Regions from separate parts of the Paenibacillus sp. LRG-1 genome, predicted to be linked through region 1. Evidence: a T-box and tRNA genes for the amino acid it is inferred to sense, from the RefSeq annotation. Region 1 holds a T-box; the other regions hold tRNA genes.
The links. The T-box of region 1 lies ahead of argS (arginine--tRNA ligase). A T-box ahead of a tRNA ligase gene usually reads a tRNA of that ligase, here a tRNA-Arg.
Positions count from the first base shown of each region.

Region 2: it has a tRNA-Arg gene. The T-box ahead of argS (arginine--tRNA ligase) is inferred to sense a tRNA for this amino acid. The anticodon was not compared.
Region 3: it has a tRNA-Arg gene. The T-box ahead of argS (arginine--tRNA ligase) is inferred to sense a tRNA for this amino acid. The anticodon was not compared.
Region 4: it has a tRNA-Arg gene. The T-box ahead of argS (arginine--tRNA ligase) is inferred to sense a tRNA for this amino acid. The anticodon was not compared.

Region 1 is NZ_CM170126.1:2,309,860-2,313,006, reverse strand. It holds gene argS (arginine--tRNA ligase) at 1-1,303, opposite strand, end outside; T-box leader at 1,362-1,620, opposite strand; gene ACUUJN_RS10445 (four-helix bundle copper-binding protein) at 1,698-2,027, opposite strand; gene ACUUJN_RS10440 (MogA/MoaB family molybdenum cofactor biosynthesis protein) at 2,290-2,805, shown strand; gene ACUUJN_RS10435 (nicotinate phosphoribosyltransferase) at 2,872-3,147, opposite strand, start outside.
Region 2 is NZ_CM170126.1:4,680,560-4,683,706, forward strand. It holds gene ACUUJN_RS20640 (IS4 family transposase) at 1-951, opposite strand, end outside; tRNA gene ACUUJN_RS20645 (tRNA-Arg) at 1,369-1,442, opposite strand; gene ACUUJN_RS20650 (magnetosome magnetite crystal formation protein family) at 1,617-1,910, shown strand; gene ACUUJN_RS20655 (hypothetical protein) at 2,230-2,589, opposite strand; gene asnB (asparagine synthase (glutamine-hydrolyzing)) at 2,753-3,147, shown strand, end outside.
Region 3 is NZ_CM170126.1:4,615,622-4,618,768, forward strand. It holds gene tig (trigger factor) at 1-383, opposite strand, end outside; gene ACUUJN_RS20385 (hypothetical protein) at 527-1,435, opposite strand; tRNA gene ACUUJN_RS20390 (tRNA-Arg) at 1,693-1,766, shown strand; gene ACUUJN_RS20395 (hypothetical protein) at 2,083-3,147, shown strand, end outside.
Region 4 is NZ_CM170126.1:213,114-216,260, forward strand. It holds gene ACUUJN_RS00950 (PdaC/SigV domain-containing protein) at 1-838, shown strand, start outside; gene clpP (ATP-dependent Clp endopeptidase proteolytic subunit ClpP) at 965-1,561, opposite strand; tRNA gene ACUUJN_RS00960 (tRNA-Arg) at 1,773-1,847, opposite strand; gene ACUUJN_RS00965 (sugar-binding transcriptional regulator) at 2,117-3,147, shown strand, end outside.

The DNA.
Region 1 (3,147 bases):
GCGCCTCCTCCAACGAAAAATCCACTTCATTCAGCCGGTTGTTTTTTAAATCACCAAAAATAATCGCCCCGATACCAACGTCCTCAGCTACTGCCTGTTGTTCCTGCAAATCGGGGTTCTTCTGAGTAATGATGGCTTGAGCACGCGCTATAGCTTCATCCAGCACCTCCTCCAGTTTGACAACTTTTCCGCGTCTTGTGGACATTTTCTTACCCGCAAACCGCATTAATCCAAACGGCACATGCTCACATTGCTCCGCCCAAGCCTCCCCTGCATGCTTCAGCACCGCAAACACCTGCTGGAAATGCAACTTCTGTTCTCCACCAACGACGTACAGCAACCGATCAGCCTTCATCACTTCATGACGATAAATCGCTGTTGCCAGATCACGTGTCGGATAAATGGTAGTCCCATCCTTTTTTAGAATAAGACACGGAGGCAGTTCTTCATCTTCCAGACGAACCACGAGCGCGCCATCACTTTCCTCCAGCAATCCTTTTGCTCTTAATTGAGCAACAACTGCCTGCATCTTATCATTGTAAAAACTTTCTCCCAGCACATGGTCAAATGTAATGTTCAGACGCTGGTACATACGATCAAATTCACCCAGACTAACTTCAACAAAAAACTCCCATAGTTGTTGAGCCTCAGCATCCCCATGCTCCAAACGTCGGAACCACTCGCGGCCTTCATCCTCCAAAGTCGGATCATGCTCGGCCTCCTGATGAAAACGAACATATAGCTTCAGCGATTCACCAATCGGATCATGTTGTAGCTGCTCCTCATTTCCCCATCTTTTATAGGCCGCAATTTGCTTGCCAAACTGTGTTCCCCAATCCCCAAGATGATTCACACTAACTGGAACATATCCGGTTTCACCAAGAATACGATACAAGGCAGCACCGATAACAGTAGAGCGAAGATGACCGATACCAAACGGTTTGGCAATATTGGGCGAGGACATATCAATAACTACCCGCTGTCCGTGCCCGATATTGGGCCTGAGGAAATCGGCCTTGCTCAATTCAGCAAGCATAAGTGGAATATGAACAGATCGATCCAATGTTATATTTACATAGGCACCCGATGCTGAAGCAGTTAAACCTTCTTCATGATTCACTAGCTCCGCCAATTCCAGTGCAATGTGCTGTGGAGACTTTCGAAACTTTTTGGCCAGCACAAAACAGGGAAACGCCACATCTCCCCATTCGGGCTGCGGAGGCACCTCAAATAAAGATACAATTTCTTTCTCCTCCAAGCCCGTATGGGCCAATATCGCTTGAGCAGAAATCCTCATCAACATGATCTCTCTCCTCTTTTTATAGAATCTAACAAAAAAAGCCCCCGCCTCTTGAAATAATTCAAGAGACGAGAACTTTAATATCCCCGCGGTACCACTCTTCGTAAATCGGTTGTGTAGTTACAGCTAACTTACACAAATCGCGATTTCACTCCAATGACTAATAACGGTGTCTGCCGGGCTGATCTACTAGAAGTTCTGCTCGTTGGATCAACCGTCTCCCGGGTGCGCTTCACATCGGACCTCATACCGGCTTACACCTCTTCCGGCTCGCTGTAATGATACGGCTCCGCTGCTACTCTCCCGTTCCATGACGTTAATTCCAATCATTATACAAACCTATTCAGTAGAAAGCAACCTATTATTTCCTCTTCAGGCACTAGTTCCATATATGTAATTACACTGCCACCAATTGGCGGCACGCCTGAACGCAACGACGGCAGGCTTCTGCACAATGTTTGCAATGATCATGGGAATGCTTGCTGCATTCAGCAGCACATACCTCACAGGCCTTGGCGCACAGCTCACAGATTTGCTCGGCAAAATCCGTTCCACGCTGCAGCATTTGAGCAGCAAATCCGCATATTTCTGCACATTCCCTACTCACTCGAATACATTCACGCAGCATAGCTAAATCATATTCCTTCAAACTCGCTACGTAACATACATTGCAAGCGTTCATACATTCCAGGCAAGCATCCACGCATTGTTGGTATGAATGATTCATATTACATTACCTCCCAGTTGTTGACCCTGCTGTACTATTACCCGCTGACCCTTGAGATTAATCATTTGATGTGCGCGCTTTCAATAAAATAAAAACAAAGTAATCCCGACTTATGTAAGGAAGTGTACTATATTCCAGTGTGCAAGTGCAAGGATATTAATCACATGGATTTTTAGCCCCTGTTTCTGACTTGCATACACTCAGTCATTGCTCTATTGTAAAAAGTGTATGTCTAACCACCGATCAAGGAGTGAGCATTTCAATGAATATGTCTTCTGTAGAGGAGCATCGACAGGAATCCCCGCAACAGGTTAATTGCATGGTCGTGACTGTCTCGGACACCCGCACCGTGGAAACAGATACTGGGGGACGACTGCTCATGGATCTACTAGAAACCAATGGATATAAGGTTGTTCGATATGTCATCGTCAAAGATGACTACGAAGGTATTCAGCAGTTAGTATCCGAAGCAGCGGCACATGATGAAATCGAGGCTGTACTTTTGACAGGCGGTACCGGTATTTCTCCACGTGATACTACATATGAAGCCGTCTCCTCTCTACTGGATAAGGAACTACCTGGCTTTGGAGAAATCTTCCGTTATTTAAGCTTTGCTGAGGACATTGGTTCAGCAGCTATCTTAAGCCGGGCTGTAGCTGGCACTGTGGGCCAGACAGCTGTATTTTCTATGCCTGGCTCACGCGGAGCCGTTCGTTTGGCAATGGAACGCATTATTGTCCCTGAGCTACGACATGTGATGAGAGAAATTTATAAATAAGCTCCTATTTCCTACATGCCGCGACACAAAAAGGCACCCCATATATTCATGAGGTGCCTCTTCCAACTATTCTTTTTCTTCAACTTCGGGCTGCATATAGCTATCGATCAGCTTTTGCTTCAGCTCCCATACCTTCTCGCTCAGATTTACACGATAAATTTCAGGGTTCAGCTTCCGCAAATATTCTGGCCAAAACAGTTTCAACTGTGAAGTATGGTAGGCACGAATTTCATCCAGCTCAGGAAGCTCATATACCTTCTGTCCATTTATAAAAATAGGCTCAAGCATTGGTACGGCTTCATAATTTTCTACATACTTCTTCATATACGGATGCAAAGGATT
Region 2 (3,147 bases), 2.4 Mb from region 1:
GACGATTAGAGCACAGAATAATTGCCCATAGACCGCATTTTCAGTCGTACCAAACAGCGTTGGAATATTCAAATGTTGCTTGATCCAACGAAAGAAGACTTCAATCTGCCATCGAGCCTTATAGATCTGTGCGATTTGTTCTGCGGTCACCTGCATTAAATCGGTAACCACCCGAATTTCCCGACCTTCAAAATCCCGAAACATCACCACACGATGACGTTGTCTGGAACGACACTGAGGGGTTCCCAACTGGCAAGTGATATCCCGAATGACGGATGAATCTGGCTTCATAAGGCGACGTAGCGCATGAGGCTTTTCCAAATGGACGTTGTCGCGAAGCCGAATGACAAACGATTGTCCATGGGTTTTGAAGTGATCCAGACGCTCCAGTTTCCCATAAGCACGGTCCATCACCAAAATGTAGTCCGGTTGAGCCAACGCTTCACTCATGGGGCCATCATGCTTGGAGCCCAGCGTTTCGACCACCTGAAGGGGTTGCCCATTTTCTGCTCGTAAAGCGACTTGAAGTTTAATACCTGCACGCTCCCCGTGATAAGGAGCCCAAGGCAAACGCGTTTTTCCCACCGTCATCGCGGTTGAATCTATGAGTAATAATTCTTTTGGGAAAGTCAGTTTCCGACGTGCTTCCCGGTTACATTTGTAAACAAGTAGATGGAAAAGTTCCTTAAATACGGAAAACGAGACTTCGGCGGCTTTGGTTGAAAAGCGTGAGTAGTGGACGACGGGCAAGCCACAGAGAGCCGCATAATCTACGCTGGATCGATAGCTACCCCATTGTTCCAACGCAGCCATGCACCAGTATTGGAGTAAATGGTACACCGTAAACTTGCGGGCTTTGTCTTCATAACCTATTAACTTCACAACCCCTTGAACTTCTTCAGGAGTCAGCATGGATTGAAGGATAGATGTAATCGTGATAGAATTTTTCATGAGATCGTCTTCTTTCGGATTCGTTTGGATGGTACCAACGATTCTATAGAAAAGACGATCTTTTTTCTACCATTTTGTGGTTATTCAACAGGCGTGCTACTATATAAAGGTATTAGTTTACTGTATGTTTCGGAGCGGCTTGGTCACGCCTCATTAGATATCACTACCTCTACATATGCCCACCTTATGAAAGAGCTACGTGAACAGGATTCAAAACAAACAACAGACATTTTTGAACGTTTATATAGCGTGTAAAAATCGTGTGTATAATTTGAGTAAACAGGTGTATTAATCACACCTTTTTCTAACGTTTTCTATCGTAACCCCAATAAAAGAAAAAACGCCCCAAACCCTTATATATCAAGGATTTGAAGCATTTTTAATTTCGTTCAAACTTTACATATCTGAACGCTTCGACGTCCCAGGAGGGATTCGAACCCCCGACCGACGGCTTAGAAGGCCGTTGCTCTATCCAGCTGAGCTACTGGGACAAGATGGTGATCAATAAAACCTTATGTATTCAGCGCATTGATTATTATATCACAATTCGGCCAACTGTCAAAAGCATTTTTTTATGATACAGGGAAGCTGGCTGCAAAAGGAATCATTTGGACGCTAACGGGGTATTATGTACAAAGAACCATGCATAAAGGAGGGGTTAATCCGTGAGAGGTCTTTTGTCGTCACTTTGTTATTTCAGCATTTTCTTCGCACCTTTTCTAGTGCCTGTCATTGTGTGGATTGCAGTACGGGACGAATATGTTCAGGGACATGCAAAAAAGGCTATTTTATCGCATATTTTTCCCATTATTGCGGCAATTCCGCTAGTGTATTTTATTATTACGGCGAATCATGCAGGTTCAGTGATCGGGTTTGTACTTCTATTCGTAGTGGTCTATCTCGGGGTTTTTGTTTATAACATCTACAAAGGGATTATGACGCTGCGTGAAGCGGCTTAGTTCAAAAAGAAGCCTCCTGCATACCGCAAATTTGGCGGGATACGGAGGCTTCTTTAGGGTCATTTTTGATGAGTTGCTGTTGCTATTTAGTTCAATGGCTGCTTATTTATTCCCAAAGCGTTTAGGACTTTTCCGTACTTCATGTCTTACGTTTTTCTCCAATACTTCTTCCGCGAACTCATTGTTATGAATATAACTGCTGCCTTTGTTTTTCTTATACTTCGCTTTGCCGTCTATGATTTCCCCCTCCTTTCACGCTGATCCGGCGATGGCGCCGGGGCCCAAATCAACAAAAGCCGAGGCATAGCACACCATATCCTCATGCCCCGAACTCCTTGGCGAACTCTGTGCTGAGCTGCCCATAGGAGAGCAATTCTTTTTTAAACTTCTCTCGCTCCTCACCAGCAGTAATGTGTGTAGAGTCGGTAAAAGCCTTGTCTGTCACTTCCTCAAATGCCGAATGCAGATTATTGTCGTACCAATCCAGCTCCAGATCGGCGTCATTGCGGATGATCCGTACCATGTCATAGTCATGCTGACCATCCGTCTGATCCTTGGCCGTGATATAGACCAGCAATTCCGGGTCATCTGCGGCACCGGGCCGCACCTCTACCTCAGCACAGCGCACTCCGTCAAGTTCAGTGAAGCGGCGTATTTTGGCATCCTTGATGTAGTACATGGTCTCCCTCCTTCCTTGCGAGTAGACGGGTTTCCCCATCTGTAGTTTTCGGAACGGACAGACATTTTATGCTTCTTTTCGGCATATATACTGATGAACTGGGGATTTAGTTTTTGATTCATTCCAACACTGGATGAACACGACAAAGAGAGGATGAACAGACATGTGCGGAATTACAGGTTTCATACAGTGGAACGGAGACTTAATGCATCAATCTGAGCTGCTGCTGAATATGACACAAACGCTCTCCGATCGCGGACCGGATGCTGCGGGTACCTGGATATCCAACCCGTGTGCCTTCGGACACCGAAGACTGAGCGTAATGGACCCGGAAAATGGCGCTCAGCCCATGATCCGGCAGCTGGAGGATATCACTTATACGATTGTATATAACGGGGAAATATATAACGCGCCTGAGCTGAAAAAAGAGCTGCAACAGCGTGGGCATTTTTTCCGTACACAATGCGACACGGAGGTGCTGCTCGAATCCTATATCGAATGGGGCCCTGAATGTGTGGATCGGTTAAACGGCATTTTTGCGTTTGCGGTCTGGGATAG
Region 3 (3,147 bases), 2.3 Mb from region 1:
ACAGGCACTTCTACGCCTTTGTAATCGCCCAAAGTCACTTCAGGTTTAACAGTAACCTTCGCTTTGAACTTGAAAGATTCGCCTTTAGCAAATTGATCAATTTCAACGTCAGGGCTGTCAACCGGGAAGATGTCCGTTTGCTCTACAGCTTGGCTGTAAGCTTCTGGCAACAGGATGTCAATTGCATCCTGGTACAGACTTTCAATACCATAGCGTTTTTCAAAAATAGGACGTGGTACTTTACCTTTACGGAATCCTGGTACACTTACTTGTTTTGCCACTTTATTAAAAGCTTTGTCGAGTGCAGCGGCTACACGATCCGCGTCAACCTCAACTTCAAGAACCCCAAGGTTCTTCTCTATTTTCTCCCAAGTTGCTTTCATTTTATGCTTTCCCCTCCAACAAAATCTTCACTTAGTTTTCATTACAATCAACGCACACAAAATAACCACTATAGTATATCTAACATTACTGTCTTTTTCAAGAGCAGCCCTTTGAATGCTTCACAGGTAAACGTTTCCGGTCATTAAGGAGTGTTCATTCCCGCCGCTACAAATAGTCGCATCGACCGATACGCCTGCTCAAAACGGAAGCGCAACGCATCTGTAATGCCATATATAGCACGGGTTTCTTCCTCATTATTATTTCCGTTCAAACTTTCCGAAACTGTCTGATGGAGTGCTGCAGCCCAAATATCTGGCATTCCGTCCTCTTCCACCAACATTGATCTATAATCTTTCGTACCGTATACCGCCATCACAAACTGTGACCACAGCTCCTGTGCAAAATAGAATAGTGTAGGCTCGTGCACCTCAGTCTGATCGGCCACCCGTTCCAAAATACGCATAATCGACTCTGGAAAATCACCTGGCTGTAACGGAACCGTTTCAATGTCGATTTCCGCTTGTTCATCACCCCGTTTGATTTCTATCGTCCCTTCCGTTCCGCGTCTTCGCATGGTCTGTAGAACACGGAATTGAAGTAAAGGATGGATTTCCCGTTCCGTAATCCAGCGAAGCAAGGCATCATCGATTTCTGGCAGTTCCAGATAGGACAACTGCTCCAATGCTAAAATCGTCTGTTCGGATAAGGGTTCATCCATAGCCATCCGCAACAGCTTGTTGCCGTAGCCTGCATCCTGCTCCTGCTTAAAGCGTGCATGACGGCGAGCTAACTCTACTTCACTGACTTCTTCTTCCACAGCGTCCGTTACCGCCCCGCTGTCAGCGTACTGTGGAAATGCAGCTTCCAGCCATTGTAATAGAGCGTTCCATTCATCGTATTGCTTCTGCTCCTGTCCCTGACACTGCATTAAAAAACGCAGCATCGCCATCGCCTCTCCGTAACGTTCGTTTTCAAGCATCACAGTAAGTTGAATTTGATAATAGTCCAGTGTCTTCGGAAACAATACAATATTATTTTCTTTTGTCGTCACCTTGGAGTCCTTTATTCAAGGCACCCCCTCTCCTTCGCAAGCTCAAGTATTTGTAGATTATATGAGAAACAGTAGCCGAAGTCCAACCACTCGTCTTACACATATTCACCTGTATTCTAACATACCCTTTTATAAGGCAAAAAAAACTACGTCTACTCAGAATTTATGCAGTATAAAGCTTAAATAAGCGATATATGCAAAATAAGACTTGAATTTCTTTTATCCATATGATATATTAATATTCGCTTGAATTTTATGTCCCAGTAGCTCAGCTGGATAGAGCAACGGCCTTCTAAGCCGTCGGTCGGGGGTTCGAATCCCTCCTGGGACGTCATAACAAGAAGCTTCCATAATGGAGGCTTTTTTTGTTCTCATGAGATAAACCACGGGGGAACGTCGGACCATCGGCATCGTTAGCCTATACTTCGCAGTCGACCCCATAGGGAGAGTATCTCTCTTGATAAATTACACCAAAAAAAAGCTTCCGCAAGGGAGCTTTTTTTCATTATAAATAATGTAGAAAGATTATTCTGCCCAACGCTACTTTAGGCGCTGGTTTTAAGTCTCTACTCTTTCAAAAAAACGCAGAAATTGCTATCATCTATCATGTTGCACCATTTTTAAGTGAAGGAGGTAGACTGACTCCCTTGACTACGAATAAACTGCAAAAGTCGCGGGAAATTCATCGTTTTCTTGCCACTTTGCTTTCCATATTAGGTACTGGATTGGGTATGTTTTATCTCGCCATTCCTTCCTATATGATTGGAGGAGCGGCTCTTATCATCACACAGGGAATTCTGATCTATTTTACAATGTTCTCTCTCGGATACCTGCTTATTATCTCGGGACCGTTGGCCATTCTTTTTCACATTTTAGGCATTGTTTTTACAGTACGATCTTTTCAAATTCCACACCATGCGGAGAGAGCGCCGACGGTTGCATCCTTGCCTTCCAAATGGCGCACTTTACTCAGTCTCGCTTTGGGAGCTACACTTCTACTTCTTGCAGTCACAATGAAATACGTAGATATTATCGAGCCTTTTACAAAAACAGGTGAAAATAAACGCAACGTAGCCGCAGAATCAGAGCAATATCTGGAGCAGAAATACGGAGAGGACTTTCAAATTCAAAATATTAGCTATCATAGTATTCCCTTCACTGAATATACCATGGAGGCGATCTCTAATCGTCATCCTTCCGTCCTCTTTAACATGACTAAGCGTCCTTATGAGGATGTCCCATTTAGAGAAAATTATCTTAACGCCCTTTGGGAGAGTCAACTGGACATGAAGCTCAAACCCGTTATACAAAAGCTATACGATGATTCAGCCGCTGTTCATTCTGGAGTGCAAGAAGGGAACACGGATAAAATGATCAAAGAATACAACGATTTTAAACTGAATCCCAAAGCGGTCGGCGATCAGTATATTCGTATAATTGTATTCGAGGATCTAACTGACTCAGGATTGCCATTGGAAAAAGAACGAGTATTACAAACCGCGAAAGTTCTCAAGACAGTGTTGGCCGGAAATAAAGCCTCATTAGATATCGAATACTTCCCTTCGACTATGAATACCAAACAAAACCTTAAGGCAATAGAAATAAACGATTATATGTTTGGTCAGGACCATTTTGATGAAAAGACCTATGAAGTCCAGATAGAAGACATTTATAAACTTATGTCAACAAAGGATATACAAATCACATCGCTT
Region 4 (3,147 bases), 2.1 Mb from region 1:
CGTAGGTAGCGGGTACAATAAACTTTACATTATGGCTTCTTCCTCGGATGCCTACGTCAACGTCAATGGAATCAATACACGTAGTATGGATGCCAAACAGATCGCTGGGAAGCTATACATTCCTATGAGTTTGCTGAAAGACTATCTGGGCATAGATGCTCAATGGAATGCAGCTCAGAAAACAGTAACGCTGAGTAAAAGCCAGCTAAATCCGATTACAATTGCGTCTCAAACACTTCCAGCTTCGAGTAGTGCGAAGGTGTCCTACAAGATTAAGTACCCGCAAATCAGCGGTAGCCAGCTGAATTCTGAGGCTCAACAGGCCATTAACAATGTGCTTAAAAAGCATGCAGAAGGTATATTGGCAGCAGGCAAAAAGATGATGGCTGAGGGAGAGGCTACAACAGAAAGACCGTATGAGTTTGGAAATGATCTTGCGATTGCCTATAACAAAGATGGTATTCTGAGTGTGATTATGCAGGACTACTCGTATACGGGTGGCGCACATGGCATGACGGCACGTAAAGGATATACGTTTTCGCTCGCTGATGGTAAACTGCAGCAATTGTCTGACGTATTGAAGGCAAATCCGAACTACAAAAAGTTCCTCAATGCTGATTTGAAGAAAAAAATCGATGCACTTCAGGCTGGCGAAGGATTCGGCAAATTTAAAGAGCTGGCGGCAGATCAGAATTTTTATGTGACGAACAGTGGAGTAACAATCGTGTTTGATTTGTATGATTATGCGCCATACGCGTATGGAATTCCGGAGTTTACCTACTCGTTCGGTCAATTGCTGCCTCAAGGCGAAAAGCCTTTTGCGGGACAGAATGAATAGTAGAAATAAATAAGTCCAATTGTCTATAACCTAAAAAACAATAATGCAAAAAAGCTGCCTACCGGATAAGAAAGTCCGGAGCAGCTTTTTCATTTACCAGTTATCGAAAGAGGTGAATTTCTTCTCTTATACACCTTCTGGAGAGGAGCTAGTTAGCACTTTATCAATAATACCGTATTCCTTGGCATCATCAGCAGACATGAAGTAGTCACGGTCTGTATCTTTTTCAATGCGCTCCAGTGGTTGGCCTGTGCGATCTGCGAGAATGCGGTTCAGTTTATCACGCATTTTCAGAATGCGGCGTGCGCGGATTTCGATATCCGTTGCCTGACCTTGTGCACCACCCAGTGGTTGGTGAATCATAATTTCACTGTTTGGCAAAGCGAAACGTTTACCTTTGGCGCCTGCATTCAGCAAAAACGCGCCCATGGAAGCCGCCATACCTACGCAAATCGTAGATACGTCAGGTTTAATGTATTGCATCGTATCGAAAATGGCCATACCAGCTGTAATGGAACCGCCAGGGCTGTTAATATACAAGTGAATATCTTTTTCAGGATCTTCGGCAGCCAAAAACAGCATTTGCGCAATTATAGAGTTGGCTACAACGTCATTGACGTCCGAGCCTAACAAAATAATGCGATCCTTTAACAGTCTGGAATAAATGTCATAGGCGCGTTCGCCGCGGTTACTTTGTTCTACTACCATAGGAACATAGCTCACGTCAAAAAACCTCCCTTAAATATCGTTAGTGGATTTGGTGGACATGCCGATTACACGTCCCTTATTTATAAACTGTTACCGTAATAACCACATGATAAACAATTTCAAACAAAAAGTCAAAGAAAGTCAAACTAATGATTAAAAAAAAAGAGCCCTCAGCGCTCTTATTGGTTAAAACATTATATAGAAGCATCTAAGCGTTCATTTAAAATGGCGCGCCCGCGAGGAATCGAACCTCGATCTCAGGCTCCGGAGGCCTACGTCATATCCGTTGGACCACGGGCGCATAGTTGATTCAATGCAAACAACTAACTAATTAAACAGCTAATTGGAAACAAAGATGATTATATGATATACAGCAGTGAATTGCAAGCTTTTATTAAATGCGCATATTCAGATAAATGGTTGAGAAATATAGGTTCAGATAGACTTGCATATGGAGCAAATATTGGTTAAGATATACGTGGGACTTAAAAAGTTATCCCGGGACGTTTTGAGACCAGTTAGAGATAGAGCATTAGAGACAGAACTTAGAAGTGTGCGGGAGTGGAAAGCATGCGAAAGATATTAGAAATACAGAAGCAGCTTCTGCCCGACCTCATGGATGTTTTGAAAAAAAGGTACACGATCCTGCATCAGATTATGCTGTCCGATGTTGTTGGACGCAGAACACTGGCAGCTTCACTGAACATGACTGAGCGCGTGTTGCGCGCCGAAACCGATCTTCTTAAAGCTCAGGGGCTAATTGAGATTGAGAGTGTAGGCATGAAGGTGAGCAAAGCAGGACTGGATCTGCTGGAACAGCTGGAGCCGATTGCGAACAACTTGTTCGGCCTGTCCCAATTGGAGGACCAGATTCGTCAAGCCTATGGTTTGAGGAAGGTGGTTGTCGTTCCAGGGGATTCGGATGCTTCTCCGTTAACAAAGCAGGAGCTGGGGCGCGCTGGAGCAAAAGCGTTGCTGAGTGTTATGGACGACGAGGATGTGGTCGCTGTAACAGGTGGCACGACAATTGCCGACGTGGCGGAACAACTGGCACTACCTTCTAATGGCCCACTTAAGGGTGGGTGGTTTGTACCGGCACGCGGGGGTTTGGGAGAAAGCATGGAAATGCAGGCCAACACAATTGCTTCCACAATGGCTCGCAAGGTAGGCGCTCAATACCGTCTGCTCCATGTACCGGATTTGCTCAGCAATCATGCTTACAACTCCTTGCTTGAAGATACGAACATTCAGGATATATTGAACCTGATTCGCGAGAGTCGTATCATCATTCACGGGATAGGCAACGCCATAGCGATGGCACATAGACGTAAACTTGATCCCGAAACCTTTGCCCAGATCAGCAGTGAAGGAGCGGTAGCCGAATCGTTTGGTTATTACTTTAACGAAGATGGCGTCGTTGTTCACAGAATGCTGACGCTTGGACTCCGATTGGAGGACATTAGGCGTACCGATACGGTTCTAGGTGTAGCTGGAGGCAAAAACAAGGCGGCCGCTATTCATGCGGTACTGCGTTTCGGGCAAGAGGACATTCTAGTCACCGACGAAGGCGCTGCTGTTGAGATTGTAAGTCGTTATTTAAA